Regions from separate parts of the Streptomyces sp. Da 82-17 genome, predicted to be linked through region 1. Evidence: riboswitches for the same ligand, from Rfam matches in the RefSeq annotation. Region 1 holds a riboswitch; the other holds the start of a gene.
What was found. Region 1 has a riboswitch for glycine ahead of gcvP (aminomethyl-transferring glycine dehydrogenase). Riboswitches for the same ligand answer to the same signal wherever they lie in the genome.
Positions count from the first base shown of each region.

Region 2: another riboswitch for glycine. It lies ahead of gcvT (glycine cleavage system aminomethyltransferase GcvT); the one in region 1 lies ahead of gcvP (aminomethyl-transferring glycine dehydrogenase).

Region 1 is NZ_JBJURH010000014.1:191,211-206,726, forward strand. It holds gene ACIDOF_RS23925 (substrate-binding and VWA domain-containing protein) at 1-672, shown strand, start outside; gene ACIDOF_RS23930 (glutamate--cysteine ligase) at 691-2,223, opposite strand; gene ACIDOF_RS23935 (hypothetical protein) at 2,696-3,373, shown strand; gene ACIDOF_RS23940 (DUF5999 family protein) at 3,620-3,826, shown strand; gene gcvP (aminomethyl-transferring glycine dehydrogenase) at 3,923-6,808, opposite strand; glycine riboswitch at 6,990-7,095, opposite strand; gene ACIDOF_RS23950 (PRC-barrel domain-containing protein) at 7,232-7,621, shown strand; gene ACIDOF_RS23955 (DNA polymerase IV) at 7,525-9,174, opposite strand; gene ACIDOF_RS23960 (MerR family transcriptional regulator) at 9,246-9,923, opposite strand; gene ACIDOF_RS23965 (bifunctional nuclease family protein) at 10,046-10,519, opposite strand; gene ACIDOF_RS23970 (MerR family transcriptional regulator) at 10,573-11,319, opposite strand; gene ACIDOF_RS23975 (FHA domain-containing protein) at 11,364-12,317, opposite strand; gene ACIDOF_RS23980 (DUF881 domain-containing protein) at 12,403-13,335, opposite strand; gene ACIDOF_RS23985 (small basic family protein) at 13,341-13,673, opposite strand; gene ACIDOF_RS23990 (DUF881 domain-containing protein) at 13,670-14,566, opposite strand; gene ACIDOF_RS23995 (sugar phosphate nucleotidyltransferase) at 14,645-15,516, opposite strand, start outside.
Region 2 is NZ_JBJURH010000001.1:150,244-165,759, reverse strand. It holds gene ACIDOF_RS00735 (L-serine ammonia-lyase) at 1-403, opposite strand, end outside; gene glyA (serine hydroxymethyltransferase) at 587-1,849, opposite strand; gene gcvH (glycine cleavage system protein GcvH) at 1,863-2,243, opposite strand; gene gcvT (glycine cleavage system aminomethyltransferase GcvT) at 2,298-3,419, opposite strand; glycine riboswitch at 3,579-3,673, opposite strand; gene ACIDOF_RS00715 (AAA family ATPase) at 3,952-4,596, shown strand; gene ACIDOF_RS00710 (enhanced serine sensitivity protein SseB) at 4,719-5,513, shown strand; gene ACIDOF_RS00705 (enhanced serine sensitivity protein SseB C-terminal domain-containing protein) at 5,705-6,478, shown strand; gene ACIDOF_RS00700 (ABC transporter permease) at 7,032-8,042, shown strand; gene ACIDOF_RS00695 (ABC transporter substrate-binding protein) at 8,145-9,905, shown strand; gene ACIDOF_RS00690 (ABC transporter permease) at 10,019-11,020, shown strand; gene ACIDOF_RS00685 (ABC transporter ATP-binding protein) at 11,017-12,114, shown strand; gene ACIDOF_RS00680 (ABC transporter ATP-binding protein) at 12,174-13,337, shown strand; gene ACIDOF_RS00675 (trimeric intracellular cation channel family protein) at 13,757-14,425, shown strand; gene ACIDOF_RS00670 (thioesterase family protein) at 14,449-15,351, shown strand; gene ACIDOF_RS00665 (helix-turn-helix transcriptional regulator) at 15,383-15,516, shown strand, end outside.

The DNA.
Region 1 (15,516 bases):
TCGCCGAAGGATCTGCAGGCCACCCTCGGCATGTGGACGATCACGGTGCAGAGCGCCCGGCTCACCACCGTCGTCGACGTGTCGAACTCCATGGGCCGCACCGTGCCCGCCCGCGGCCAGTCCCGCCTGGAGGTCACCAAGGCCTCCCTGACGAAGGCGCTGTCGCAGTTCACGTCCGAGGACGAGATCGGCGTCTGGGAGTTCGCCACCTACCTCGACGGCGAGCGGGACTACCGCAAGCTGGTCGACACCCGCCGACTCGGCGACAGCGCCGGCAACGGCACCACCCAGCGCGAACGCCTCATCGCCGCGTACGGCGCCCTCCAGCCGAAGCCGGGCTACACCGGCCTGTACGACACGACCCTCGCGGCGTACAAGGACGCGCAGAAGTCGTACGTGAAGGGCAAGTTCAACGCCCTGGTGATCCTCACCGACGGCGCCAACCAGGACCCGGGGTCCATCAGTCGCGCCGCCCTCGTCAAGGAGCTGAAGCGGCTCGCCGACCCGAAGCGGCCCGTCCCGCTGATCGCGATCGCCGTCGGCCCGGACGCCGACAAGAACGAGGTCCAGGAGATCGCGGCGGCCACGGGCGGCACGGGCTACCAGATCGACGACCCCGCCCAGATGCAGGAGGTCATCCTGAAGGCGATCATCGCGGCGGGCGGCAACTGACGCCTGGGGAGGGCGCGTTCACGATCCGGCCGGCTCCCCCGGAGCGAGCTCCGACAGCAACCCCACCGGCCACGTGTGCACCGGCTCCCCCGACCGCATCAGCTCGCTGTACCGCCGCGTCGTCGCCGCCAGAGCCTCCTCCCGCGCGAGCCCGCCCCGCACCGCCCGGTGGAAGGTCGCCGCCTGCCACGAGGCTCCGTTGGCCCGCCGGGTGCACCGCCCCTCGATCACACCGAGATACAGATCCCGGTCCCCCGGCTCCACCCCCCACGCGTCCAGGCCCGCCGCCGCCAACGGCAACAGCTCGTCCCGTACGAGATCGACCGCCGGCAGCAGCTGCGTACCGCCGAACCGGCCACCGCGCGGCCACTCCAGCTCGGCCTCGATGCCGTACCGGCAGGCCGCGTCGAAGTTCCGGGCCGCCGACGCGAACGGCAGCCGCGACCACACCGGGCGCGCGTCCTCCGCGAGCGCCCGCACCACGCCGTAGTAGAACGCGGCGTTCGCGATCACGTCCGTGACCGTGGGCCCCGCGGGCAGCACCCGGTTCTCCACCCGCAGATGCGGTACGCCGTCCACCACCCCGTACACCGGCCGGTTCCAGCGGTAGACCGTGCCGTTGTGCAGCGCCAGCTCGGCCAGGCTCGGCACACCGCCCTCGTCGAGCACCCGCAGCGCGTCCTCGTCGTCGCAGATCGGCAGCAGCGGCGGAAAGTACCGCAGGTTCTCCTCGAAGAGGTCGTACGCCGAGGAGATCCACCGCTCCCCGAACCACGTGCGCGGACGCACCCCCTGCGCCTGCAGCTCGGGCGGCCGGGTGTCCGTGGACTGCAGGAACAGCGGCGGCCGCGACTCCCGCCACAGCTCGTGCCCGAACAGGAACGGCGCGTTCGCCCCCAGCGCTATCTGCACCGCCGCCACAGCCTGCGCCGCGTTCCACACATCCGCGAACCGGTCCGGCGTCACCTGCAGATGCAGCTGTACGGAGGTGCAGGCGGCCTCCGGCGCGATCGACGCCGACGTGCACACGAGCCGTTCCACGCCCTCGATGTCCAGGGTGAAATGCTCGCCGCGGGCCGCGACCATCTGGTCGTTGAGCAGCCGGTAACGCTCCACCGTGGAAAGGTTCCTGAGCACCAGATCGTCCTCGCCGAGCGTCGGCAGAATACCGATCATCACGATCCCGGCGGCGACCTCGTTGGCCTTTCGGTGGGCGTACCCGAGCCCCGTCCGCAACTCCTCCGCGAGCTGATCGAAAACCCGGCCGTGCAGTCGGTGCGGGGCAATGTTGACTTCCAGGTTGAACATGCCGAGTTCCGTCTGAAAATCACGGCTCGCGATACGTTCCAGCACTTCCGCATTCAGCATCCTCGGCAGCCCCTCGGGCCCCGCCAGATTCAGCTCTATCTCCATCCCCATCAGATTCCTGGGACGGTCGAAACGCTCCTCGTCGAGGAGTCGCCGCAGCGCCGCGAGACACTGCTGCACCTTCCTGCGGTACCGCTGCCTGTCGGCCAGGTCGAACACACCGGCCGCGACCTTCTCCCCCATCGAAGCGTCCCTCCTCGATAGATAACGCCCCGCACATGCCCACGGGCCACTAAGCTCAACCCTGTGGCCGTCCGGCACATTCAAGGGGCAAGAGACAAAGTGCAGTTGCTCGCCGAACATGCCTCGTGAAAAACGCCGACGACATCAGGCCGACCCCTCGCGGAACAGATCCCGAGGTCATGCGCGGGGCCTCCGTAAAACCCCCGGGCACACCCCGTATTGAGCAGACCGAATAACGTCTTGCGGGCCCTCACGGAAGCCGATAGACGAAACAACGACTGAACACCCGTCGTATAAACTCCGCGAACGAGACGGAGAGTTGGCGCTCCCGGGACGGCGTTCCGGACCGGTTCCCCGCCCCGCCGTCCCCCAGAGCCGACAGCGTCGTCCCGCTCTGCCCCGTGCGCCCCACCGCCACCCGCGCATCCGCGCATCGCGCACGCCCAGCCTGTCGAACGAGAGGCGACCCATCATGCCGCTGCACTTCACGACCGCTCCCGCGCCCGCCCTGCGCAGCGTCCTAGCGGCACTCGGCTCCCCCACCGCCGTGCGCGAGGCGCGCACGCCCGCCCTGTGCTCCGCCACCGGCCCCGTGCGGCCCGAACTCGCCCTCCCCGTCCACGTGTTGAGCCGCACCGCCCCCGCCGGCGGCCCGCCCCGCACCCGGCACACCGGCTGGCGCTTCCTGCTCCGCACCGGCAGCGACGACACCCGCGGCCGCAACGGAGACCGCAACGGAGACCGCACCGCCGACCACAACGGAGTCCGCACCGTCGCCGCCCCGGGAGACCGCACGGTCGCCGCCGCCGACACCCGGCTCACGCCCGACGGCTGGACGTTCTCCCACTTCCTCGAAGGCCCGTACGTCACGTCCGCCGAAAGCGCCGTACGCCAGGCCGAAGCCCTGCCCGCCGCCTACCAGCCCCGGCTCCTGTCCGTGCCCGAGCTGTACATGCTCACCCTGTGGCTGCACGGCGACCCCGCCGCCGACCCCGGCGCGGGCCCGCTCCGGCCGACCGACCTGCTCGTACCGCTGGCGCCCGCGCCGCCCGGGATCGCCGCGCACCTCCCGCACCGGGCCGCGGACCTCCTGCCGGTCCTCACCCACCGGATCAAACCCGCACCGCCCCTGCTCGGCTCCCCCGCCTGACCGGCCCGACCGGACTAGCCCCATCCGGCCACCCCGAACCACCCGAAGAGACAACGGAGTTGGCTGAACCGTCCGCACGAGTGACGCGTCCTACTCCGGTGTGGAGCGCTGCCGTCAAATGCCTGCGGATTCACGTCTGTAGGGCAACACTTGGATCGGACCGACACACAAACGGGGGGCGGTATGAACGCCGCATCGAGTCGCAGGACGCAGATCCCAACCACGACGGACCGAAAGAACACAGCCATGTGCCAGCACCAGCCACCCTGCCCCACAGCCGAATCCGCCGACCGGGAGGCCGCCCGGCTCGTGGCGCACCACCCGGAGCAGGGCTGGAGCCTGCTGTGCAACGGAGTCCTGCTCTTCGAGGACACCGGTGAGCTGCTGCCGGACGGGCAGATCATCGCCCCGCACCGCCCGCTCGGCACCGACCAGGTGGTGCGCGCCGCGTAGAGGGCGCCGCAGGCGTACCGAACACAACGGGCCGGCCCGGAGATCACTCTCCGAACCGGCCCATTTCTGTGCCCGAACCGCCTCAGGCGGCCAGGATCAGCTCTCGTACGCGTCGATCGGCGGGCAGGAGCAGACCAGGTTGCGGTCGCCGAAGGCCTGGTCGATGCGGCGCACCGGCGGCCAGTACTTGTCGGCGGCCTCGACACCGGCCGGGAACGCGGCCTCCTCGCGGCTGTACGCGTGCTCCCAATCGCCCGCGAGCACGGCGGCCGTGTGCGGGGCGTTGCGCAGCGGGTTGTCCTCGGCGGGCCACTCGCCGGAGCCGACCTTCTCGATCTCCGCGCGGATCGCGATCATCGCCTCGCAGAACCGGTCCAGCTCCGCGAGGTCCTCGCTCTCCGTCGGCTCGATCATCAGCGTGCCGGCCACCGGGAACGACATGGTCGGCGCGTGGAAGCCGTAGTCGATCAGGCGCTTCGCGATGTCGTCGACGGTGACGCCCGTGGCCTTGGTCAGCGGGCGGATGTCGATGATGCACTCGTGCGCGACGAGGTTGCCGGGCCCGGTGTAGAGCACCGGGAAGTGCGGCTCCAGGCGCTTGGCGATGTAGTTCGCGCCGAGCACCGCGACCTGCGTGGCCCGCTTCAGGCCCTCGCCACCCATCAGCCGGACGTACGCCCACGAGATCGGCAGGATGCCCGCCGAGCCGAACGGCGCCGCCGAGATCGGACCGACCCCCGTCTCCGGGCCCGCGGCGGGCTGCAGCGGGTGGTTCGGCAGGTACGGGGCGAGGTGCTCGCGCACACCGACCGGGCCGACGCCGGGGCCGCCGCCGCCGTGCGGGATGCAGAACGTCTTGTGCAGGTTGAGGTGCGAGACGTCGCCACCGAACCGGCCCGGCTTGGCAAGCCCCACCAGGGCGTTGAGGTTCGCGCCGTCCACGTACACCTGGCCGCCCGCGTCGTGCACCTGCGCGCAGATGTCGGCGACGTGCTCCTCGAACACACCGTGCGTCGACGGGTACGTGATCATCAGCACGGCGAGCTCGTCACGGTGCTTCTCGATCTTGGCGCGCAGGTCCTCGACGTCGATCTCGCCGTCGTCGGCGGTCTTCACGACGACGACCTTCATGCCGGCCATCACGGCGCTCGCGGCGTTCGTGCCGTGCGCGGAGGACGGGATCAGGCAGATCGTGCGCTGCTCGTCGCCGTTGGCCCGGTGGTACCCGCGGACCGCGAGCAGACCGGCCAGCTCGCCCTGCGAACCGGCGTTGGGCTGCAGCGACACCTTGTCGTAGCCGGTGACCTCGGCGAGCCGCTCCTCCAGCTCACGGATCAGCGTCAGATAGCCCTGCGCCTGCTCGGCCGGCACGAAGGGGTGCAGCGCGCCGAACTCGGGCCAGGTGACGGACTCCATCTCGGTCGTCGCGTTCAGCTTCATCGTGCAGGAGCCGAGCGGGATCATGCCGCGGTCCAGGGCGTAGTCCCGGTCGGACAGCTTGCGCAGGTAGCGCAGCATCGCCGTCTCGGAGCGGTACTGGTGGAACACCGGGTGCGTGAGGTACGCGTCGGTGCGCAGAAGGCCCTCGGGCAGGGTGTCGGCGACGGCGGAGTCGAGCGCCTCGATGTCGCCCTCGACGCCGAACGCGGCCCACACGGCGGCCAGTTGGGCCCGCGTGGTGGTCTCGTCGCAGGCGATCGACACGTGGTCGGCGTCCACGAGGCGCAGGTTGACGCCGCGCTCCCGCGCCGTCTCCACGACGCCCGCGGCCCGGCCGGGCACGCGCACGGTCAGGGTGTCGAAGTACGTGCCGTGCACGATGTCGGCGCCGCCGGCCTTCAGGCCCTCGGCGAGGATCGTGGCGTACCGGTGGGTGCGCTGCGCGATGTCCTTGAGGCCCTGCGGACCGTGGTACACGGCGTACATCCCGGCCATCACGGCGAGCAGCACCTGCGCGGTGCAGATGTTGCTGGTCGCCTTCTCGCGGCGGATGTGCTGCTCACGGGTCTGCAGCGCCAGGCGGTACGCCTTGTTGCCGTCGGCGTCCACGGAGACGCCGACGAGGCGGCCGGGGAGGCTGCGGGCGAACTTCTCGCGCACCGCCATGTATCCGGCGTGCGGCCCGCCGAAGCCCATCGGCACGCCGAAGCGCTGCGTCGTACCGACCGCGATGTCCGCGCCGAGCTCGCCGGGCGAGGTCAGCAGCGTCAGCGCGAGCAGGTCGGCGGCCACGGTCACGACCGCGCCCAGCTCGTGCGCCTGCTCGATCACCGGCTTCAGGTCGCGTACGGCGCCGGAGGCGCCCGGGTACTGCAGCAGCACGCCGAAGACGCCGCGCTCGGCCACCTCGGCCGGGATGCCCTCGCTGAGGTCGGCGACGACGACCTCGACGCCGGTCGGCTCGGCCCGCGTCTCGATCACGGCGACGGTCTGCGGCAGGGCGTCCGCGTCGATCAGGAAGACGCCGTCCTTGACCTTGCCGACGCGCCGCGACAGCGCCATGGCCTCGGCGGCCGCGGTGCCCTCGTCGAGCAGCGAGGCGCCGGAGGTGGGCAGCCCGGTCAGGTCGGCGACCACGGTCTGGAAGTTGAGCAGCGCCTCGAGCCGCCCCTGCGAGATCTCCGGCTGGTACGGGGTGTACGCCGTGTACCAGGCGGGGTTCTCCATGACGTTGCGGAGGATCACCGGCGGCGTGAACGTGCCGTAGTAGCCGAGGCCGATCATCGGGGCGAGGACCTCGTTGCGGTCGGCGAACGACCGCAGTTCGGCGAGGACTTCGGCCTCGGTGCGCTCGGCGGGGAGCTGCAGCGCCTCGGCGCTCTTGATGACGTCCGGCACGGCGGCCGCGGTGAGCTCGTCCAGCGAGCCGTACCCGACCTGGGCGAGCATCTTGGCGCGGGCCTCGGCGTCGGGGCCGATGTGGCGCTGCTCGAAGGGGATGCCGCGCTCCAGCTGGGAGAGCGGAATGCGAGGGGCGTTCATTTGCGGAGGCCTCCTGGTCGATTGCGACCTACGAGGGGCACCACGGCGCGGGTACCCGGACGGCCTCCCCCTCTGTCATCTCAACCTGAGAGCTTCACCGGACCGCCCGCTCGCTGCGACCCGGCTTTCACCGTCGGTGAGAGCGGAAGCCGTCGACACCCGCTCTGCTTTCCAGAGTGACCTCGTCCGTGCGGTACAGGTGCCTGAGAGATTCCGGGGAGGATTTGCTCCTTCGGCGCCTCCGATCAGCGTCTTCGTCGATCGGAGAGCTCTCCCGCACGGGGTCAGCAGCCGTGGCCAGCCTACCAGCGCGGACATCCGGCCAGTCAGGGAGAGCCGGACCCATCGAGGCTCGAGTGGCCTTCGCCGGAAAACTGCTCTTTCGTAGTGATGACGGATGACTCGCGACCTTCTGGAGGGACCGTGCAGACCGACATGGATCCGCGGAGCCTGATCGGCCGGAAGGCGTTCGACCGCAACGGCTCCAAGCTCGGCACCGTGGACGAGGTCTATCTCGACGACGCCACCGGCACCCCGGAGTGGGCGGCGATACGGACGGGGCTGTTCAGCCGGGACGCCTTCGTACCCCTGGAGCCGAGCGAGCTGGTGGAGGGCGCCCTGCGCGTCCCCTTCGAACGCTCCCTGATCAAGGACGCCCCCGACTTCGGCGTGGGCCGCCACCTCTCACCCGAGCAGGAACTGCAGCTCTACCACCACTACGGGATCGACGTCTCCGCCCCCATGGAAGAGCCGCCTCCGGACCGCGACTTCGGCCGCATCGCCGGCGCGGAGGACCCGGACGCCCCCGCCTGAGCCGGAGAAGCCCCGGCCCGACCGGCCGCCTCCCCCTCCGCCCGCGGCTCCGCCCGAGCCGCGTGCACGCCCTCACCCTCCGGGACGGGGCCGTCCGGCGGGACCACCAGCGGCAGCGGCTCCCCGGGCTCCAGGAGCGGATCGTCGCTCCGGAACGTCCGCACCCGCCCCGGCGGCGACCACGGCGTCTCGAACCGCACCGTGACCCGCCCGAGCCCGCTGCCCTGCACCCATCCCGGCCCGAACTCCGCGTGCCGGACGTCGTGCCCCGCCAGCCAACGCCGCTCCGCCGGGGCCTCGACGGCCGCCTCCGGCCCCGGCACGCCCTCCCCGGACACAGGGCCCGGCCCTTCCCCCTCGGCCGCCTCCTCGCCCCGCTCCCGCCGTTCCAGCTCCTCCTTGCCCTGCGTCTCCTCGGCCGGGGCGTCCTGCGCGTCCTGAGCCGCCTGCGCCTCGGCCTGAGCCACCAGTGCCGCCGCCTGTGCCGCCTGCGCGAAGAGGTCCTCCTGCGTGTAGTCGGCGAGCCCGGACACTCCCACCCCGAGCAGCCGCACCCCGCCCGTGGTGTCCACGGACTCCAGCAGCCGCGCCGCGGCCTCCCGTACGACACCGGGGTCGTCTGTGGGGCCGCGGAGGGTCTCGGATCTGGTCAGCGTCGAGAAGTCGTACCGCCTCACCTTCAGGACCACCGTGCGGCCCGAGTGCCCGCCCGCGCGCAGCCGCTGCACGCACCGCTCCGCGAGCCGGTCCACCTCGAGGCGGACCCGCACCCGGTCGTGGATGTCGATGTCGAAGGTGTCCTCCACCGACACCGACTTGGTGTCCCGCTCGGCCACCACCGGCCGCTCGTCCCGCGCCAGCGCCATCTCGTACAGATGCCCGCCGTGCGCCTTGCCGAGCAGCCGCACCAGCTCGTCCTCACCGGCCTCAGCGAGCTCGGCGACGGTGACGATCCCGGCCCGCCGCAGATGGTCCCCGGTGACCGGCCCGACGCCGGGCAGCGTCCGCACCGACATCGGCCCGAGCAGCTCCCGCTCGGTGCCCGGCACGATCAGCCGCAGCCCGTCCGGCTTCGCCTCCTCCGAGGCGATCTTCGCGACCATCTTGGACGCGGCCAGACCCACCGACCCCGTCAGCCCCGTCACCTGCCGTATGTCCGCCCGCAGCTGCTCCCCCACGGCCCGGGCCGACGCCTCGTCCGAGGCGACCCCGCCGGCCTCCAGGTCCACGAACGCCTCGTCCAGGCTGAGCGGCTCCACCAGCGGCGAGAGCCCCCGCAGCAACTCCATGACCTGCTCGCTGACGTCCCGGTAGAGCCCGAATCTCGGCACCAGATACGCGGCGTTCGGCGCCAGCCTGCGCGCCTGCCCCATCGGCATCGCCGAGTGCACCCCGAACCGCCGGGCCTCGTACGACGCCGTGGCCACGACACCGCGTGGCCCGAGCCCGCCCACGATCACGGCTTTTCCGCGCAGGCTGGGCTTGGCCGCCTGCTCCGCCGATGCGTAGAAGGCATCCATGTCCAGATGCAGAATCGTGGGCGTCGATCTCACAAGACCGAGCTTGCCCTACGCCACTGACAACGCGGCGCGTTCAGCCCCCGCAGGCCCCGGCGCGCCCGCCCTCAACCGGCGCGATTGCGGCGCCGGGCCAGCTCGTCCATGGGGTTGTGCCCGATGAGCGTCTCTCCGGTGTCGATGCGCTCGCCGTGCAGCTGCGACAGTGCCGCCTCCACGTCACGCCACACGACGCCCACGGCGATCCCGAAGACCCCCTGGCCGCCCTGGAGCAGATCCACGACCTCGTCGGGCGACGTGCACTCGTAGACCGTCGCACCGTCGCTCATCAGCGTCATCCGCTCCAGGTCCGCGAACCCGCGGTCGCGCAGATGCTGGACCGTCGTGCGGATGTTCTGCAGCGAGACGCCCGTGTCCAGGAAACGCTTCACGATCTTGAGCAGGACCACGTCACGGAAGCTGTAGAGCCGCTGGGTGCCCGATCCGTACGCGGGCCGCACGCTGGGCTCCACGAGCCCCGTACGCGCCCAGTAGTCCAGCTGCCGGTAGGTGATGCCGGCCGCGGCACAAGCCGTCGGCCCTCGGTACCCCACCTGTTCCGGGGTCATGTCCACCCCGCTCAGTGCAGGCCGCTGAGGCCCCTGCCCGACTGCCCTGCCGTGGAGCGGATACGGCCCGCTCTCTCCCGGACTGCGCCCGGAAGCTCCCCCAGCCGTACCGTCGCCGCTGCTTCTCACGCCGACCTCCGTCCTTGACCTGCCTTCTCGACGGTAGGCAGTACCCATGGGTGCGTCAACGAACGCCACACTCGGCATGCCGAGTGATAATCACCCTGAGAGTGGTTTCCGGTGCCCCACCGCCGGGAAAGGCTAGCCGAATGGTCTGACAGGTCCGCGTGAGCGGCGCTTCACTGGCTGTTGGTGCCGAAATCCTCCGGCGAGATCTGGTCGAGGAACTCGCGGAACTTCTCCACCTCGTCCTCCTGCTCGTCCGGAATCGCGATCCCCGCGTCGTCGAGCACACCGTCACTGCCGAAGATCGGCGTACCGGTGCGCAGCGCGAGCGCTATCGCGTCGGACGGACGGGCCGAGACCTCGACCCCGCTGGCGAACACCAGCTCCGCGTAGAAAACACCGTCCCGCAGGTCCGTGATGCGCACTTCCGTGAGCTCCTGACCCACCGCCTCCAGCACGTCCTTGAACAGGTCGTGCGTCAGCGGCCTCGCAGGCGCCATCCCCTGCTGTGCGAAGGCGATGGCGGTCGCCTCCCCTGGACCGATCCAGATGGGGAGGTACCGATCGCCTCCCACTTCACGCAGGAGCACGATCGGTTGGTTGGAGGGCATTTCGACCCGGACACCGACGACGTCGAGCTCATTCACACAGCAACCCTAGGACCTGCCAGGCAGGTTTGGGTAGTCGGGCCGACTTCTCGTCAGTGCAACCGGACCCGCAGAGCGGTCTGCACCAGCGCCGAATGCAGCCGGACCGTCAGGGTCGCCAGTTCCTTCGTACGGGCTTCCGCATGGGCTCTGGTCTGCGGATTACGGTGCCGGCGCAGCGGTGCGACGACCTGCTCGACCAGGCCCGCCTCCCGCTCGGCCGAGGCGCGCATGGCCCGCAGATGCCGTGGCTCGATCCCGAAATCGCCCAGCTGCGCGATCAGCCGTGCCACCTGCACGGCCTCGATGTCGTACCCACCGTCCGCCACCGGCGTGATCAGGCCGTACGACTCCCACTCGTCGAGCTGCTCCGGGCTGACCTCGGCCGCCTCCAGGAACTCCGCCCGCCCGACCAGGGCGGCGGCGTGCACGACGACCTCCGGCAGGTCGTCCGCCAGATCCCCGTGGCTGCGCTGCGGGCCCACGGAGGGCAGCTGTACGTCCTCGCCGCGCTCGGCGGCGTCCAGGTGCTCCTTGATGACCCGCAGCGGCAGGTAGTGGTCGCGCTGCATGCGCAGCACCTGAGCGAGCCGCTCGACGTCCTCGGGGCTGAACTTCCGGTACCCGGACGGTGTGCGCTGCGGCTCGACGAGCCCCTCGGACTCCAGGAAACGGATCTTGGAGATGGTGACCTCGGGGAACTCGTCGCGCAGCTGATTGAGCACCGAACCGATGCTCACCAGGCGACCGCCCGCGGTGGCGGTGCCGGATTCGGCACCGCCCCTCGGTGATTGACGCATGGACCTTCCCTGGAGTGCTCCCCCGGACGGAGCCAGGGGGAGGGTCAGATGCTCCGCTGGCTCGCGTAGAAGACCAGCCGGTACTTACCGATCTGCACTTCGTCGCCGTTCGACAGCGGGACCGAGTCGATCCGCTCCCGGTTGACGTACGTGCCGTTGAGGCTGCCCACGTCGGCGACGGTGAACGTGCCGTCGGCGCCGCGGCGGAACTCCACATGGCTGCGCGACACCGTCACGTCGTCCAGGAAGATGTCGCTCTGCGGGTGCCGGCCCGCCGTCGTCAGCTCGCCGTCGAGGAGGAAGCGGCTGCCCGAGTTCGGGCCCCGGCGGACCACCAGGAGGGCCGAGCCGAGCGGCAGCGCGTCCACGGCGGCCTGGGCCTCCGGGGACAGCGCGGGCGACTGCGTCTGCCCTGTCGCCTCCGCGTCGTACGCCTCGATGCCGGAGATCGAGATCGTCGACGTCGTCTCCGAGGGACGCTCCGCGGCCGCGCCCGCGCGCAGCGGCGAACCGCAGTTGGAACAGAACCTGCTGGCCTCGGCGTTCCGATGCCCGCACCTGGTACAAACCGGCAAGGCCGACATGGACGGATCCTCCTGCCGCGCGGCGTCGGATGCGTACGGGCCGGAGGCAAACTCTCCACCCGTACTTGAGGTTGACGGTTCCCCGAAACCTATGCGGCCGGACGCCGCAGGGTCAACAGAAGACGCGCCCCGGCCGCCGGAAAGGTCACCGCTGCCGCCGGACACCTCGTCACGGAACAACGGCCGCTCGGCGCCCTGCGCCTCGGCGTCTCCCTGGTGCGGCGCGCGGTGCCGAGCGGTGGCGTCGCCACCGTCCTCCCGGCCGCTCTTGCCGAACAACTTCGCAAACAACTTCACGGGCGATTCCCCTTGACCGAAACAGACCCGCCCGTGGGGCAGGACGAACCCTGAATGCTCACACCGGCGTACATCGGAAACACGGACATAGTCACAACGTCCGTATCCACCCGACAGTTTCCACCACGCACCATGCTTCCGATGCGTCGACCCCCCGCTACTCCTTGTCCCTGCACAACTGCCCTCATGTACCCCCGCCTCACTAGGAGGACGACCGAGCGTAGTCAGGACGATTCGCCCGTCGCAAGGCATCAACGACGATCTTCTCGGCCTGTGCCACCGCGACCGTGGCCTGCTCCTTCTCCAGCGTCTGGACAACGCCGCCAGGGATGTTGAGCGCCGGCTCCAGGTCCTGCGGCTTGCCGATGACCTTGAAGCGGTACGGCGCCGCGACCTTGCGGCCGTCCACCCTCACTCCCCCTGCGGCGTCCTCGAGATAGGTGCCCGCCACGACCCGTACGTCGTTGATCTGAATCGCCTCCGCACCGGCCGCGCGCAGCTCCTGGATCGCGTCGAGCAGCATGTCCGCCTCGACCGCGCCCCTGGAGTCGGTCACGGTCAGGGTGATGCCCGGTCCCTGCGCCGCCACCGTGCCCGCCAGCACGCCCAGTTGCCGCTCCTTCTCGATCGTCTGCTTACGCGCCTCCTCGGCCTGGTCCGAGCTGTTCTCCAACTCGGTGCGCTGGTCGTCGAGACGCTGCTTCTCGTCCTCAAGACGCTGAGTACGGTCGTCGAGTTCATCGAGAATGCGGACAAGATCTTCCTGTCGCGCGCCGCGCAGAGCACTGCTCTCGCTGTTGGACCGCACCTGGATCGCCAGACCGAGCCCGAGCACGAACAGCAGCAGCGCGACGATGAGTTGGGCCCGCGACACCTTCGGCGGCCACAGGCTCCGCGCGAGACGCTGCCGACCGGTCAGCTCCGCCTCGCCGCCGCTCTCCTTCGTACCGGTCGCGTCACCGGCCGGAGCTCCCGCGTCGGCCGCCGACTTCTCCGTACGATCCGCGCCTTCCGCACCATCCGCACGATCCGTACGAGATGAAGCGGACGGCGGTGTCTCGGCCTCGGCGGGCTTCGCCGCTTCCCCGGACTGCTCCGGCTTGTTGGGCTCCTCTGGGGGCAGTTCGCTCCGCATCGGCCTCACGCCCGGAACACGTGCCGCCGGATCGCGGCAGCGTTGGAGAAGATCCGGATGCCGAGCACGACGACCACGCCCGTCGACAGCTGCGCGCCCACGCCCAACTTGTCGCCCAGGAACACGATCAGCGCGGCCACGACCACGTTGGACAGGAAGGACACGACGAACACCTTGTCGTCGAAGATCCCGTCGAGCATCGCGCGCAGGCCACCGAACACCGCGTCGAGTGCCGCCACCACGGCGATCGGGAGATACGGCTCGACCACCGCGGGAACCTCTGGCCGGACCAAAAGTCCGACCACGACTCCCACGACGAGGCCCAGTACGGCGATCACGATGTGCCCTTTCCTGCTAGCGGCTCAGCATTGCGAACGATGAGGCTCGGCGCGGCGGGCAGCCGCACCTCGTCCTCCACGTAGATGCGCGCCCTGATGTTGAAGTTCTCCTGCAGCGCGTGCAGATACTGCCCGTCGACGCTGTCCTGGAACTCGGTGCTCAACTGCTGCCCGTTCCCCACCGCGAGCACCGTGTACGGGGGCACCAGCGGCTTGTTGTCGACCAGTATGGCGTCGCCCGCCGCACGGATCGCCGACAGCGACGTCAGCCGCTGGCCGTTGATGGCGATGGCCTCCGCGCCGGACTGCCAGAGGCCGTTGACGACCTGCTGCATGTCCCTGTCGCGCACCCGGCCGTTGTCGGAGAAGCCGCTGCTCTCGCGCGGCCCGCCCCCGCCCTGCTCGGTGTTCTTCGCATCGTCGACGACCAGGCGGACGCCCGGCCCGTACACCTCGGTCGCGCCCGAGAGCAGGGCCGTCAACTCGCCCTTGTCACCGCCGTGTTTCTGCAGTGCGGCGCGCTGGCGCCGGCCGACGTCGTCACGCAGCGCGTCGACGTCGCCCTCGAGCTTCTCGGCGGCGTCCGTCTCGCGCTCGATGCGGTCGATGAGCTCCTCGCGCTCCTTCGCGACGACCGGCGCCGCTATCCGCGCCTGCGCCGCCCCGACCGTCACGACCAGCGCGGCCAGCACAAGGCCTGCGGCGAGGCCCAGTTTGGCCCGCAGCGTACGCGGCAGACCGCCGTTGCCCTCGGCCTGCTTGCGGGCCGCCGCCTCCGCGTAGCCGTCGTCGAGGCTGTGGTCCATCACGTTGGTGAGCAGCGACATCGAAGCGTCCGGGCGCGAGGGCGGGGAGGGTGTGCTCCGAACGGGGGGCTGCGGCATGCCGCACATCGTCGCACGTCGCGCCCCGTACCTCCGAATGGCCCCACCGGCGTGCCGGGCGGGGGCGCCGCCCGGCACGCCCCGAGGTCAGCGTCCGGCGCTCTCCACCACCGCGGACCACTGGTCGAGCAGATGCTGAGCGGAGGTGTCGTCCTGCCCTTCGGCCCACAGATGGGTGACGGCCTCGGCCGGGTCGGGCAGCACCATCACCCAGCGCCCGTCGGCCTCCACGACCCGCACGCCGTCGGTGGTGTCCACGGACCGCTCGCCCGCCTCCTCGACGACCCGGCGCATCACGAGCCCCTTCACGGCCCACGGCGTGGGCACGTCCCGCCGCAGCACGTGCGCCCGCGGGATCCGCGCGTCGATCTGGCTGAGCGTGAGCTGCGTACGCGCCACCAGTCCGATGAGCCGTACGAACGCCGCCGTACCGTCGAAGACGCTGCTGAACTCCGGAACGATGAACCCGCCGCGCCCGTCGCCGCCGAAGATCGTCGCGTCGTCCCGCCCGACCCTGGTCAGATCGTCCGGCGACGTCGTCGTCCACTCCACCTGCGTGCCGTGGTACGCGGCGACCTGCTCGGCGATCCGCGTCGTCGTCACCGGCAGCGCCACGCGCCCGCTGCGCCGCTCCGCGGCCACCAGGTCGAGCATCACGAGCAGCGCCCGGTCGTCCTCGATGATCCGCCCCTTCTCGTCGACGAGCGACAGGCGTTCGCCGACCGGGTCGAACCGCACACCGAACGCGGCCCGCGCGGACGCGACGATCTCCCCGAGCCGTACGAGCCCGGCCCGCCGCGCCTCGATGGATTCGGTGGGCCGCGATTCGTCGAGTCCGGGATTGACGGTCAGGGCGTCGACCCCGAGCTTCCCGAGAAGGCTGGGCAGCACGAGTCCGGCACTTCCGTTGGACGCGTCGACCACGACTTTCAGCCCGGACTCCGCGATCCCGCTGGTAT
Region 2 (15,516 bases), on a different contig from region 1:
GGTCGTACGCGAAGATCGTCATGCCGTTGGCGTGGTACGGCAGGGCCTTGCGGCGGTGCAGGATCAGGTCCGCGTCGAAGTCGAAGTCGATCTCGTGGGCGCCGAGGAGGTTGATGCGGCCGCTGTCCTTGATGCGCTCGAAGCGGTCGTCGGCGGTCTCCACGTCGACGGTGCGCGGGGAGTCGCCCTCCAGGCCCAGCAGGACGGCCTTCGGGGTGCCGTGGCCGTGGCCGGTCGCGCCGAGGGAGCCGAACAGCTCGGAGCGCACGGTGGTGGTGTGCGCGAGCAGGCCCTCGTTCTTGAGGCGCGCGGCGAACATCCGGGCGGCGCGCATCGGGCCCACCGTGTGGGAGCTGGACGGGCCGATGCCGATCGAGAACAGGTCGAAGACCGAGATGGCCACGGGAACTCCAAGGGGTTGGTAGACGCCGTTGTCTGCCGGGGTGACGCAGAGAAACAAAGGCGGTGCAGGACGTGCGGGGTGTGCGGACGCGGTGCGGGGCACCTCGCTCACTGGCACTGTCCAGTGTGCGGGGTGCCCCGACCTTTCGTACGTACGAACAAAAGCGTACGAAACAATCCCGGATTACTTCAGGCCGGGGTACAGCGGGTGCTTGTCGGCCAGCGCGGTGACGCGGGCCTTGAGCGACTCGGCGTCGAAGCCCGGCTTGAGGGCCTCGGCGATGATGTCGGCGACCTCGCGGAAGTCGTCGGCGGTAAAGCCGCGGGTGGCGAGGGCCGGGGTGCCGATCCGCAGGCCCGAGGTGACCATCGGGGGGCGCGGGTCGTTCGGGACGGCGTTGCGGTTGACCGTGATGCCGACCTCGTGGAGGCGGTCCTCGGCCTGCTGGCCGTCCAGCTCGCTGTTGCGGAGGTCGACGAGGACCAGGTGGACGTCGGTGCCGCCGGACAGGACGTCGACACCGGCGGCCTTGGCGTCGTCCTGGACCAGGCGCTCGGCGAGGATGCGGGCGCCGTCCAGGGTGCGCTGCTGGCGCTCCTTGAACTCGTCCGAAGCCGCGACCTTGAAGGACACGGCCTTCGCGGCGATCACGTGCTCGAGCGGGCCGCCCTGGAAGCCGGGGAAGACCGCGGAGTTCAGCTTCTTCGCGAAGTCCTTGTTGCGGGCCAGGATGATGCCGCCGCGCGGGCCGCCGAGCGTCTTGTGCGTGGTGGAGGTCACCACGTCCGCGTACGGCACGGGGTTCGGGTGCAGTCCGGCGGCGACGAGGCCGGCGAAGTGCGCCATGTCGACCCACAGGTACGCGCCGACCTCGTCGGCGATCCGGCGGAACTCGGCGAAGTCCAGGTGGCGCGGGTAGGCCGACCAGCCCGCGATGATCACCTTGGGCTGGTTCTCCTTGGCGAGGCGCTCGACCTCGGCCATGTCGACCAGACCGGCGTCGTCCACGTGGTAGGCGACCACGTTGAACTGCTTGCCGGAGAAGTTCAGGCGCATGCCGTGGGTGAGGTGGCCGCCGTGCGCCAGGTCGAGGCCGAGGATCGTGTCGCCGGGCTGGGCGATCGCGAACAGGGCGGCCTGGTTGGCGGAGGCGCCGGAGTGCGGCTGGACGTTGGCGTACTCGGCGCCGAACAGGTCCTTGATCCGGTCGATCGCGATCTGCTCGGTGACGTCGACGTGCTCACAGCCGCCGTAGTAGCGGCGGCCCGGGTAGCCCTCGGCGTACTTGTTGGTGAGGACGGTGCCCTGGGCCTCCATGACGGCGACCGGAGCGAAGTTCTCCGACGCGATCATCTCGAGGGTGGACTGCTGGCGGTGCAGCTCGGCGTCGACGGCCGCGGCGACGTCGGGGTCGAGCTCGTGCAGCGGGGTGTTCAGCACAGACATGGGGTACGGCGCCTCAGCTTCCGGAGAACTCGGTGTACTCGTCGGCGGTCATCAGGTCCTCCGGCTCGTCGGTGACGCGCACCTTGAAGAGCCAACCGCCCTCGAACGGGGCCGAGTTGACGAGCGACGGGTCGTCCACGACGTCCTGGTTGGCCTCGACGACCTCACCGGTGACGGGGGCGTACAGCTCGGAGACCGACTTCGTCGACTCCAGCTCGCCGCAGGTCTCGCCGGCGGTCACGGTGTCGCCGACCGAGGGCAGGTCCACGTAGACCACGTCGCCGAGGGCGTTCGCGGCGTGCTCGGTGATGCCCACCGTGGACACACCGTCGGCGGCGGCCGACAGCCACTCGTGTTCCTTGCTGTAACGCAGTTCCTTGGGGTTGTTGCTCATGGCCTGAATTCTCCTGTACGCGGGGAGGTGGTGGTGCAGACGGGTTGGGGAGGACTACTTCTGCCGCTGGTAGAAGGGCAGCGCGACGACCTCGTACGGCTCGTGGGTGCCGCGGATGTCCACGCCCACGCCCTTCGTGCCGGGCTCGGCGTGCGCGGCGTCGACGTACGCCATCGCGATCGGCTTGCCGAGGGTGGGGGACGGGGCGCCCGAGGTGATCTCGCCGATCACGGTGCCGTCGGCGACCACGGACATGCCGGCGCGCGGCACCCGGCGGCCCTCGGCGATCAGGCCGACGAGCTTGCGCGGCGGGTTCTTCTCGGCCAGCTCGGCGGCCTTCTCCAGGGCGGCGCGGCCCACGAAGTCGCCGGCCTTCTCGAACTTCACGACCCGGCCCAGACCGGCGTCGAACGGCGTCAGGTCGGTGCTCAGCTCGTGCCCGTACAGCGGCATGCCCGCCTCCAGGCGCAGGGTGTCGCGGCAGGACAGGCCGGCCGGGACGAGGCCGTACTCCTGGCCGGCCTCGGTGAGCGCCTGCCAGACCTGCTCGGCGTGCTCGGGCGCGAGGAACAGCTCGAAGCCGTCCTCGCCGGTGTACCCGGTACGGGCGATCAGGGCGGGGACGCCGGCGACGGTGCCGGGCAGGCCCGCGTAGTACTTGAGGCCGTCGAGGTCGGCGTCGGTGACCGCCTTGAGGATGGCGGGGGAGTGCGGGCCCTGGACGGCGAGCAGCGCGTACGCGTCGCGGTCGTCGCGGACCTCGGCGGCGAAGCCGGCGGCGCGCTCGGTGAGGGCGTCGAGGACGACCTGGGCGTTCGAGGCGTTGGCGACGACCATGTAGGTCTCGTCCTCGAGGCGGTAGACGATCAGGTCGTCGAGGATGCCGCCGTCCTCGCGGCAGATCATGGTGTAGCGGGCGCGGCCGGGCTTGATGGAGCCCATGTTGCCGACCAGGGCGTGGTCGAGGAGGGCCGCGGCCTGTGCGCCGGTGACGGTGATCTCGCCCATGTGGGACAGGTCGAAGAGGCCGGCGGCGGTGCGTACGGCGTTGTGCTCGTCGCGCTCGCTGCCGTAGCGCAGCGGCATGTCCCAGCCCGCGAAGTCGGTCATGGTCGCGCCGAGCGAACGGTGCAGCGCGTCGAGCGCGGTACGGCGCGGCGATACGGATTGGCTCATGTGTATGGCTCCCGGGGCATGACTGGCGAGGTCGTCCTCCCCATCTGTCATCGGAACCCGCGGTCTCACAACCTGGGATTCACAACCTGAGAGGTTCGCCGGGAGCCCGGCTTGCACCTTGGGTGGAGCCACACAGCGCGGCTCGCTTTTCAGATCTGCCTCGCCCGCGCGGTATGTGGGCCTGAGAGATTCAAGGGAGGATCTTGCTCCTTCGGCGCCCCGATGCTGGTCGGGGGCTCTCCCGCGCGGATTCAAGCGGCCGGTATGGAGTTGGCCCGCACATCATTGCACGCCGCCGGGCGGGGCGGCCGGGCCGCTGCGGATCTGTGACCGTCCCCTCCGGAAGCGCGGGCCCGGGCCCGGTCGCCGGAGGTCCGCCAGCGGCTGTGGCACAAGTGACGAGGGGTTGTGGCACAGCTGATGCCGTAATCCGCTTGTGCCCCATTACCGTCTCTTTACAGTGGGCGGGGAAGAGTCGCGTGACCGAACGGGGAGGACGATCACGGTGCACAAGGCCAGCGCGTATCCGGCGATGACCGCGACGAACGGCGTCACGGTGCCCGAGCAGCCGGGTGCTGCCGCGGTGCAGGCGAACTGTCCCGCGCCGGTCGTCCGCGACCTGCGGGACCGCGCCGGGCGGGTGCCTCGCCAGCTGTCCTTCGGCGAGGGCGACCTCGTCGTGGTCTCCGGTCTGCCCGGCAGCGGCAAGACGACGCTGATCGACCGCGTGGTGGCCGGGCCGCGCTTCGACTCCCAGGACGCCCGCGACCGCTGGTCCCGCCGCATGCCCGGCTTCCTGCCGTACGCGCTGTACCGCCCGCTGGTCCGGGTCGCGCACTACGCGTCGCTGCGCCGGGCCCTGCGCGCGGGCGCGAGCGTGGTGGTGCACGACTGCGGCACGCAGTCCTGGGTGCGCCGCTGGCTCGCCCGCGAGGCGCACCGCCGCGGCCGCGCCCTGCACCTGCTGCTGCTCGACGTGCAGCCGGACACGGCCCTGGCCGGTCAGCGCGAACGCGGCCGCGGCGTCTCGCGGTACGCGTTCGCGCGGCACCGCAGGGCCGTCGGCCGCCTGGTCCGGGACGCGGAGCGGGGCCGCATCCCGGCGGGCTGCGCGTCGGCGGTGCTGCTCGACCGGGACGCGGCGGACGGCCTGCGGGGCATCGGCTTCGGCCGCTGACCGCGCGGACTGCGCGGCCCGGGGCGGGCGTTAGGGTCTGTGGCGCAGGTCGGACATGGGGCCGGGTCTGCGGTCGGACAGATGCTGTGACACAGAGCTGAGCAGGGCGGCAGAGGTACGAGATGGACATTCCGGTGCAGGGTGCGCAGGGGCCCGAGGGGCATCCGTACGGGGGCTGGCCGGCGAACGAGCTGGAGGAGGTCCTCGCGGCCTCGCTCGGCGCCGCGGCGGAGCCCGGACCGCAGTCGGCGGGCGGCCGCATCCTGCAGGTGCTCGGCCGCAGCCGGGTGTGGGTGCCGCTGCCCAACGGCGGCAGCAAGGACAGCCCGAACCTCGACCTGCCGACGATGGACATCGGCGGCGCCGCGTACGTGCCGGTCTTCAGTTCCGAGGCCGAGCTGAAGCGGGTGGCCGGGGACCACATGGCGTTCACGGTGGCGCCCGCCGTGGAGTTCGCCCGCGGGCTTCCGCCGCTGCTCGGCATCGCCGTCAACCCCGAGGGCACGGTCGGGGTGCCGCTGCCGCCGCCCGCCGTGGCGGAGCTGTGCCGCACCGGGCGCACCGAGCTGGACGGCCCCGCGACCGGCGGCCGGGTCCGGCTCTTCGAGCCCGACTGGCAGGACGACCCGGTGGACTTCCTGTCCGCGGCGGGCGAGGAGTTCGCCGCGACGGGCGTGGTGCGCAGTGCCCGCCGCTGCCTCGCGAGCATCGAGGGGGAGAGCCCGGTGATGTTCGTCGGCGTCGAGCTGTCCCGCTGGGAGGGCTCGGACCGCAACCTGCCGATGGACGCGCTGGGCCGTGCGCTCGGCCGGGTGCCGGTGGCGTGGCCGGTGAACCTGGTGCTGCTCGACGTGGCGCAGGACCCGGTGGGGGACTGGATGCGGGAGAAGCTGCGGCCGTTCTACGCGGAGGGCTGACGCTGTTCCCGACCGCTCGCGGAGGCTTGAATTCCACTTGTGGGCGGTATTCGGGCTGTGGAGCGCCGCTGCGGAGCACGCCGCATAAGCTGGTTTCATAACCCGGGTGTCCCCGTCGAGGCCCGGGCGTCCCGCTCGGGGAGAGTCGGGGAAAGCAGTCGATGCGTACGGGGCGAAGGGGCGGTCAACTAGTGAGTGCGTCGGGCACGGCTGCGGCCGGAACGGTCGAGCACATGCTGCGCCAGGTCACACCCGGGCGGTACGACGCCTACGAAGCGCTGCTCGGCGCGCTCGCCGAGGGTCAGGTGTGGATGCTCCTCTGGCACGGCCAGGCCGGATCCCCGGACGCCCAGTACGGGAACATGGACGTGGAGGGCTACGGCTACGCGCCGTGCGTCACCTCCGCGCAGGAGCTCGCCGCCTCCGGCTGGAACCGGGCGCACGAAGTCGTCACCGGCGTCGACGTCGCCCGCACGCTCTTCCCCGACCACTACGGCCTGTGGCTCAACCCGCACGCGCCCGGCGGCGGCGTCGGCATCCCCTGGCTCGACCTGCGGCGCATCGCGACCGGCCTCGACAAGGCCCCCGCAGGACCCCTGCGGCTGTCCGAACCGGCCGTGGAAATCCCCCAGTTCTACGCCCACCTGACCCAGAACGCGCACCGCACGCCGGTCGTGCGGTCGCTGCGCCGCGCGTGGGTGCAGCCCGCGGTGGGTGCGCCGTATCTGGCCATCGGCCTGGACGTGTACGGCACGGACGCGGCGTCCGTGGACGCGGTCCGGGCGATGATGCAGCAGTCCATCGCCGCGGTCCCGGAGGGCCTGCCCGTCTCGACGGTCGCGCTGTCCGACGCGTACGACCCCGTCGCGATGTGGCTCCGCGCGAACGCCCGCCCGTTCTACGACCGCGAGGCGCATGTCGCTCCGCGCGGAGCGGGGTACGGCTATCCGCAGGGCCCGTACTGACAGGGCCCCGCACCCCTTCCCGGCGACTCCTCCGTCTGCGGCGCCGCGCTGGTTGCTCGCGCAGTTCCCCGCGCCCCTGGGTTGGGGCTTCGCCGCCAATCCCCGGCCGTCTTTCGCCCGCGGCGCCGCAGAAGAACGACTGCCGACCTTCGGGAAGGGGCGGGTAGGGGAAAACGGACCCCAAAGCGGCAACTCGCCCGCACCCCCGGCGAGTTGATCAAACCCCCCGCCCACGGAGTGGGAAGCGCCCACAACTTAGGCCCCTATACGGCCAGTTGACCGAATTTGCGCCCCCGCGAGGGAGACCTCGGCGTTCGCATAACGGAAGTCTGCTGGCCACATCACGGTTGCGCATCCATTCCCGGCCAGCACTGGCGGGTGATCGCGGACACATTGAAGACTCCCCGCATGTACGGCCTTTCGGGCCTGTGTGCGAGCTGCCTGAGACCAAACCGGCCACAGCGCCGGTGCCGCTCGCGCCACGCATAGGAACCAGTCGCTACAGCGGCAAGTGTGGGCCGGTCACCACCGGTTGAGAGGGGTCCCTGCCACGATGACGGCGCCAATGCATGACACACCCACGGACGTGGACAAGTCCGCGCCCGTAGAGGCGGAGGCCGCGGCCGAGTCCAAGGCGAAGAAGGTCGAAGGGCGTTCCCTCAAGCAGATCGCCTGGAACCGCCTGAAGCAGGACAAGGTCGCCCTGGCCGGTGGCATCGTTGTCGTGCTGCTCGTCCTCGTGAGCGTCTTCGCCCCGCTCCTGGTCAGCCTCTTCGGGCACCCGCCGAACGAGGGGCACCTCGACCAGCTCGAGGACCTCACCAACCTGCCCAAGGGCGCCCTCGGCGGCATCAGCGGCGACTTCCTGTTCGGCGTCGAACCCAACACGGGCCGCGACGTGTTCAGCCGGATCGTCTACGGCGCCCGCATCTCGATGCTCGTCGCCGTGCTCGCCGCGTTCGTCGCCGTCGTCCTCGGCACGCTCTTCGGCATCATCGCCGGCTACTTCGGCGGCTGGGTGGACGCGCTGATCAGCCGCGTGATGGACGTGCTGCTCTCCTTCCCGCAGCTGCTCTTCATCATCGCCCTGGTCTCCGTGCTCCCCGACGACCTGCTCGGCCTGAGCGGCAGCGGCGTCCGGATCGCCACCCTGATCCTGGTCATCGGCCTCTTCGGCTGGCCGTACATCGGACGCATCGTGCGCGGCCAGACGCTGTCCCTGCGCGAGCGCGAGTACGTCGAGGCGGCCCGCAGCCTGGGCGGCGGATCGAGGCACATCCTCTTCCGCGAGCTGCTGCCGAACCTGGTCGCGCCGATCACCGTCTACACCACGCTGATGATCCCGACCAACATCCTCACCGAGGCCGCGCTCAGCTTCCTCGGCGCCGGTGTCCGTCCCCCCACCGCCTCCTGGGGCGGCATGCTCCGGGACGCGCTCAGCGTGTACGAGCACGATCCGATGTTCATGGTCTTCCCCGGTCTGGCGATCTTCCTGACCGTGCTGGCCTTCAACCTCTTCGGCGACGGGCTGCGCGACGCCCTGGACCCCAAGGGAACCCGTTAACTCCCCACATCTGACTTGCCCCTGCCGCACCGTCAGGTGGCTCTTCCCAAGGTTCCGAGGCAGTCATGGCCGAGGACCGAGAATCTCGGAGGATGCGAGAAAATGCCCACTTCCACGAAACGCAGGTTCACCGCCGGTGCGGCGCTCGTCGTAGCCGCCCTGATGACCACCACGGCTTGCGGCGGTGGCGGCGGCGAAGAGGAGAGCGGCGAGGGTGCCGGCTACAACGCGGGCATCGGCAAGATCGCCAACAAGTCGAACAAGAAGGGCGGCACGCTCAAGTTCATCGCGAAGCAGCCCATCGACTCGGCCGACCCGCAGCGCGCCTACTACGGCATGACCTGGGACTTCATGCGCTACTACACGCGCACCCTGGTCACGTACGACACCAAGCCCGGCGAGGCCTCCAACAACCTCGTCCCCGACCTCGCCGAGTCCAAGGCCGAGATCAGCGACGACGGCAAGACCTACACGTACAAGCTGCGTGAGGGTCTGACCTGGGAGGACGGCTCCAAGCTGACCTCCAAGGACATCAAGTACGGCATCGAGCGCATCTGGGCCACCGAGGTCATCACCGGCGGCCCCGCCTACCTGAAGCAGGTCCTCGACCCCAAGGGCGAGTACGAGGGCCCGTACAAGGACAAGTCGAAGGACAAGCTCGGCCTGAAGGCGATCGAGACCCCGGACGACCGGACGATCATCTTCAAGCTGCCGCAGCCCAACAGCGACTTCGAGAACATGCTGGCCATGCCCTCCGGCTCCCCCGTGAAGCAGGAGAAGGACACCAAGGCCAAGTACGCGAACATGCCGTTCTCGTCCGGCCCGTACAAGTTCGAGTCGTACCGGCCCGGCAAGAGCCTCACTCTCGTCCGCAACAAGGCGTGGAAGAAGTCCTCGGACCCGGTCCGCCCCGCGCTGCCCGACAAGGTCACCGTCACCTTCTCCGCCAACAAGGAGGAGAACGACAAGAAGCTGATCGCGGGCGAGTACGACATCGACATGAACGGCACCGGTATGACCCAGTCGGGCCGTATCACCGCCATTCAGGACCACAAGGCCAACGTCGACAACATGGAGACGGACTTCATCCGGTACGTCGCCCTGGTCACCAAGACGAAGCCGCTCGACAACGTCGAGTGCCGCAAGGCCGTCTTCTACGGCACCGACTTCGCCGCTCTGCAGAAGACCCGCGGCGGCAAGCTCGCGGCCGGCGAGATCGCCACCAACGCGCTGCCCAAGTCCATCCCGGGCGCGGACGACTACGACCCGTACGGCGTCCTGGAGCGCAAGGGCAAGCCGGACGCCGCCAAGGCCAAGGACGCGCTGAAGAAGTGCGGCAAGCCGAACGGCTTCTCCACCAAGATCACCGCGCGGACCGACAACCCCGGTGAGAAGGAAGCGGCCACGCAGCTGCAGCAGGACCTCGGCAAGGTCGGCATCAAGCTCGAGGTCGACACCATCCTCGGCTCCGAGTCGTCCTCCATCACCGGCTCGCCCGCCGTCACCAAGAAGCGCGGCTACGGCATGGTGATGAGCGGCTGGGGCCCGGACTTCCCGTCCGGCCAGGGCTTCGCGCAGCCGCTCTTCGACAGCCGCTTCATCGCCGAGAACGGCAACTACAACGAGGCGCAGATCGAGGACAAGAAGATCGACAAGTACTTCGACGACGCCATCGCGGCCAAGTCGCCGGAGGACGCCGCCAAGATCTACACCGACCTCAACCACCGTGTGATGGACCTGGCCGTGTGGATGCCGTTCCTGCAGGAGAAGAACATCACCTGGCGCGGCAACGACGTGACCAACGTGTACTCCTCCGCCGCCTACAGCGGCCGCTACGACTACATCATGCTCGGCAAGAAGTAGTCGTCAGCCCGTCCCTCTCGCCGAACCCCGCCAGTCCGAAGGGCAGGTGATGGCCCCGGTCGGCGGCCGGATCCCCGCAACCCGGAGATCCGGCCGCCGACGGGCCGCGCACAGTGCTTGCTTATCTCATCCGGCGCCTGGGCGCCGTCATCGTGATGGTGCTGGTCGTGCTGCTCACGACCTTCGTCATCTTCTACATGCTGCCCAAGTGGGCCGGCCAGGACCTCGCCGTGCTCTTCGCCGGCAAGAACTCCGGCGCCGAGCAACTGGAGGGCATCCGGCAGAAGTTGGGCCTCAGCGACCCGCTGCTCGTGCAGTTCTGGGAATTCGTACGAGGCATCCCGTTCGGCCGGACGTTCGCCAACGGTGACGACGTCACCCAGTGCCCCGCGCCCTGCCTCGGCTACTCGTTCCGCACCGAAGCGCCCGTCTGGGACACCCTCAAGGACGCGCTTCCGGTCACCATGGCGATGGCGGGCGGTGCGGCCGTGCTCTGGCTGCTCGGCGGTGTCACCAGCGGTGTGGTCTCCGCGCTCAAGCGGGGCACCATCTGGGACCGTTCGGCGATGGTCGCCGCGCTCTCCGGCGTCTCCATGCCGATCTTCTTCACCGGCATGATCATGATGGGCATCTTCGTCCACAGCCTCGGCTGGATCCACATCGACGACACCCTCACCGCCGGCGACTCCCTCGGCACCTGGATCGAGACGCTGATCCTGCCGTGGATCGTGCTCGCCTTCCTGCACGCCGCGATGTACGCCCGCCTCACCCGCGCCACCATGCTGGAAGTGCTCGGCGAGGACTACATCCGCACCGCGCGCGCCAAGGGCGTCACCGAACCCGTGGTGATCAGGCGGCACGCGCTGCGCTCCACGATGACCCCGATCCTGACGGTCTTCGGCCTGGACCTCGGCGTGCTCCTGGGCGGCGCCATCCTCACCGAAGTCACCTTCAACCTGCCGGGCCTGGGCAACGAGGCGGTCAAGGCGATCGACGGCAAGGACCTGCCGATGATCCTCGGCGTGACGCTGTGCGCGGCACTCGCGATCGCCATCGCCAACCTCCTCGTAGACCTGATGTACGCCGTCATCGACCCGCGAGTGAGGCTCGGATGAGCGACCTGAAGAAGACCGGAGCCGCCGTCGGCGAGCCGGTCACCGACTCTCCCGCACCCTCCGCGTTCCTCGAAGTACGCGACCTGAAGGTGCACTTCCCCACCGACGACGGCCTGGTGAAGTCCGTCGACGGCCTCAGCTTCCAGCTGGAGAAGGGCCAGACCCTCGGCATCGTGGGCGAGTCCGGCTCCGGCAAGTCCGTGACCTCGCTCGGCATCATGGGCCTGCACACCGCCGGCCAGTACGGCAAGCGCAAGGCGCAGATCTCCGGCGAGATCTGGCTGGACGGCAAGGAGTTGCTGTCCAGCGACCCGGACGAGGTGCGCCGGCTGCGCGGCCGCGACATGGCGATGATCTTCCAGGATCCGCTGTCGGCCCTGCACCCGTACTACACGATCGGCAAGCAGATCGTGGAGGCGTACCGGGTCCACCACGACGTCGACAAGAAGACCGCGCGCAAGCGGGCCATCGAGATGCTCGACCGCGTCGGCATCCCGCAGCCCGACAAGCGCGTGGACGCCTACCCGCACGAGTTCTCCGGCGGCATGCGGCAGCGCGCGATGATCGCGATGTCGCTCGTCAACAACCCCGAACTCCTCATCGCCGACGAGCCGACCACCGCGCTCGACGTGACGGTGCAGGCGCAGATCCTGGACCTGATCCGCGATCTGCAGAAGGAGTTCGGCTCGGCCGTCATCATCATCACCCACGACCTCGGCGTGGTCGCCGAGCTCGCGGACAACATCCTGGTGATGTACGGCGGCCGCTGCGTCGAGCGCGGCCCCGCCGAGAAGGTCTTCTACGAGCCCCAACACCCGTACACCTGGGGCCTGTTGGGTTCGATGCCGCGCATCGACAAGGAGCAGACCGAGCGCCTCATCCCGGTCAAGGGCTCCCCGCCCTCGCTGATCAACATCCCGTCCGGCTGCGCCTTCAACCCGCGCTGCCCGTACGCGGACCTGCCCAAGGACAACGTGACCCGCACGGTCCGCCCCGAGCTGGCCGAGAGCGACGCCGGCCACTGGAGCGCCTGCCACCTCACGCGGGAACAGCGGGAACGTATCTGGACCGAAGAGATTGCGCCCAAGCTGTGAGCGAAGAGCGAAGCGAAGACCGTAGCGAAGCCCGTACCGACGACGGGGAACTCCGCGAGATGCGCGAGAACAACGAGGACCGTCCGCCGGCGCCCGAGACCGGCTCGGTGTCGACCGTGGCGGACCCCGCGCCCGGCGAGGTGCTGCTCAAGGTCAGCGGACTGCAGAAGCACTTCCCCATCCGCAAGGGCGTCCTGCAGCGGCAGGTCGGCTCGGTCAAGGCCGTCGACGGCATCGACTTCGACGTGCGCTCGGGGGAAACCCTGGGCGTCGTCGGCGAGTCCGGCTGCGGCAAGTCCACCATGGGCCGTCTGATCACGCGCCTGCTCGAACCGACCGCAGGCACGGTCGAGTTCGAGGGCCGGGACATCACGCACCTCGGCGTGCGCGGCATGCGGCCGATGCGCCGCGACGTCCAGATGATCTTCCAGGACCCGTACTCGTCGCTGAACCCGCGGCACACCGTCGGCTCGATCGTCTCGGCGCCGTTCAAGCTGCAGGGCGTCACGCCCGAGGGCGGCGTCAAGAAGGAGGTCCAGCGCCTCCTGGAGGTCGTCGGCCTCAACCCCGAGCACTACAACCGCTACCCGCACGAATTCTCCGGCGGCCAGCGGCAACGCATCGGCATCGCCCGGGCGTTGGCCCTCAAGCCGAAGCTGGTCGTCGCCGACGAGCCGGTCTCGGCGCTCGACGTGTCGATCCAGGCCCAGGTGGTCAACCTCCTCGACGACCTGCAGGAGGAGCTCGGCCTCACCTACGTGATCATCGCCCACGACCTGTCGGTCATCCGGCACGTCTCGGACCGGATCGCGGTGATGTACCTCGGCAAGATCGTCGAGCTGGCGGACCGCAAGTCGCTGTACGAGTCGCCCATGCACCCGTACACGAAGGCGCTGCTCTCCGCGGTGCCGGTACCGGATCCGCGCCGGCGGGCGGCGAAGAGCGAGCGGATCCTGCTCCGCGGTGACGTGCCGTCCCCGATCGCCCCGCCGAGCGGCTGCCGTTTCCACACGCGGTGCTGGAAGGCGACGCAGATCTGCAAGACGGCGGAGCCGCCGCTGCTCTCCCTGGCCACGGGGCACCAGGTGGCCTGCCACCACCCGGAGAACGCGGCGGACCAGGCGCCGCAGGACACGGTTCTGCTGACCGCGGCGGTCAAGGCGGCGGAGACGGCGGGGGTGGAGGTTCCGGAGAACGCGACCCCCACCACGGACGAGTCCTGACCCCCAGGGGGCTCCGCCCCCGGCCCCCCGCCTCCTCAATCGCCGGAGGGGCTAGCGGGGTTCGTTGTCGGCTTTTCCGCCGTCGTGGCTGGTCGCGCAGTTCCCCGCGCCCCTATCGGGGCACGTCCCCACCTGCCCCCTGCCCCGCCGCGGGTGGGCGGGGACGAGGGCGGGCCCCCGCACCCCGCTGTGGGTGGGTGGGGTTGGGGCGGGATCCCACCCTCCCCCCCGCCCCCCGCTGTGGGCAGGCGTTCCGCAGGGCGGAACGGGTGGGCACAGCGGTCACCACGACGGTGGGGAAGCCGAACGACGGCCCCTGAGGAGCCCCTCCGGCGTGTGAGGAGCGGGGGCCCGGGGGCGGAGCCCCCTGGGGTGGGCGTGGCGAGCCGCACCTGCACGGACCGTGCACAATTCACCCCGTGTTCCAGGACCTCTTCACCCCTTCCGTCCAGCACAGCCTCGATCTGGCCGGAATCTTCGTCTTCGCCATCTCCGGGGCCCTACTGGCCGTACGCAAGAACTTCGACGTCTTCGGCATCGCCGTACTCGCCGAGGTCACCGCGCTCGGCGGCGGAATCTTCCGGGACGTGATCATCGGCGCCGTGCCCCCGGCCGCCTTCACGGACCTCGGCTACTTCGTCATGCCGCTCTTCGCCGCCGCGCTCGTCTTCTTCCTGCACCCGGAGGTCGAGCGGATCAACCGTGCGGTGAACGTCTTCGACGCGGCCGGCCTCGGCCTGTTCTGCGTCACGGGCACCGTGAAGGCGTACGAGTACGGGCTCGGCCTCACCTCGTCGGCCGCGCTCGGCCTGGCCACGGCGGTCGGCGGCGGTGTGCTGCGCGACGTGCTCGCGAACGAGGTCCCGTCGCTGCTGCGCTGGGACCGTGACCTGTACGCCGTGCCGGCGATGGTCGGCGCCGGCATCGTCGTCCTCTGCATCCGCTTCGACGCGCTCAACCCGCTGACCAGCGGGATCGCCGTCGTCACCGCGTTCGTCCTGCGGCTGCTCGCCATGGCGCGGCACTGGCGGGCCCCGCGCGCCTGGAACCGGCGGTCCGCCGTCGAAGAAAAAGCTACCGCTCAGTAGTTTCCTGTTGTACCGTGCTGGCCATGACTCAGGGCACGACACAGGACGCGGCGCCGAGCGCGACCTCGGCCGCCATCGGCGACGGCTCGGCCGTCATCGGCGACAGCGAGTTCGACCGCGACACCGCCGTGGTGCGCCGCGAACCGGGCGTCTACGACATCGACCTGTCCGCGGGCTGGACCATCATCAACGCCGTCAACGGCGGCTATCTCCTCGCCGTCATCGGCCGCGCCCTCGCCGACGCCCTGCCGCACAGCGACCCGTTCACCATCTCCGCGCACTACCTCACCGCCTCCCAGCCGGGTCCGGCCGTGATCCGCACGGAGACGGTCCGCGCCGGCCGCACTCTCTCCAACGGGCAGGCCTCCCTGTTCCAGTACGAGGCCGACGGCACCGAGGTCGAACGCATCCGCGTCATCGCCTCGTACGGAGACCTGGACGCCCTGCCCGACGACGTCCGCACCTCCGCCGAGCCCCCGGCCATCCCGCCGATCGAGCAGTGCTTCGGCCCGCAGGACGCGCCGGACGACGCCCCCGTGCAGGGCAGTACCGCCATCGCCGAGCGGCTCTGGCTGAAGCTCGACCCGGCCACCCTCGGCTGGGCGCTCGGCGCGCCCTCCGGCAAGGGGGAGATGCGCGCCTGGTTCGGGCTCGCCGACGGCCGCGACGCCGACCCGCTCTCGCTGCTCCTCGCCGTGGACGCGCTGCCGCCGACCGCGTTCGAGCTGGGCCTGTCCGGCTGGGTGCCGACCGTCGAGCTGACCGTGCACGTCCGCTGCCGTCCCGCGCCCGGGCCGCTGCGCGTCGCGATCTCCACCCGCAACCTCGCCGGGGGCTTCCTGGAGGAGGACGCCGAGGTCTGGGACAGCGCGGGCCGACTCGTCGCCCAGTCCCGCCAGTTGGCCAGGACCGTCCTCGCCCGCTGAGGCTCTTGGGCCGTAGGCGATCCTGGGTGGCGTGAAGTCCGAACGGCTGCTCTCCATCCTGCTGCTGCTCCAGACCCGCGGCCGCGTACCCGCGCACGAGCTCGCCGAGCGCCTCGAGGTCTCCGTACGCACCATCTACCGCGACGTCGAGGCGCTCTCCGGCAG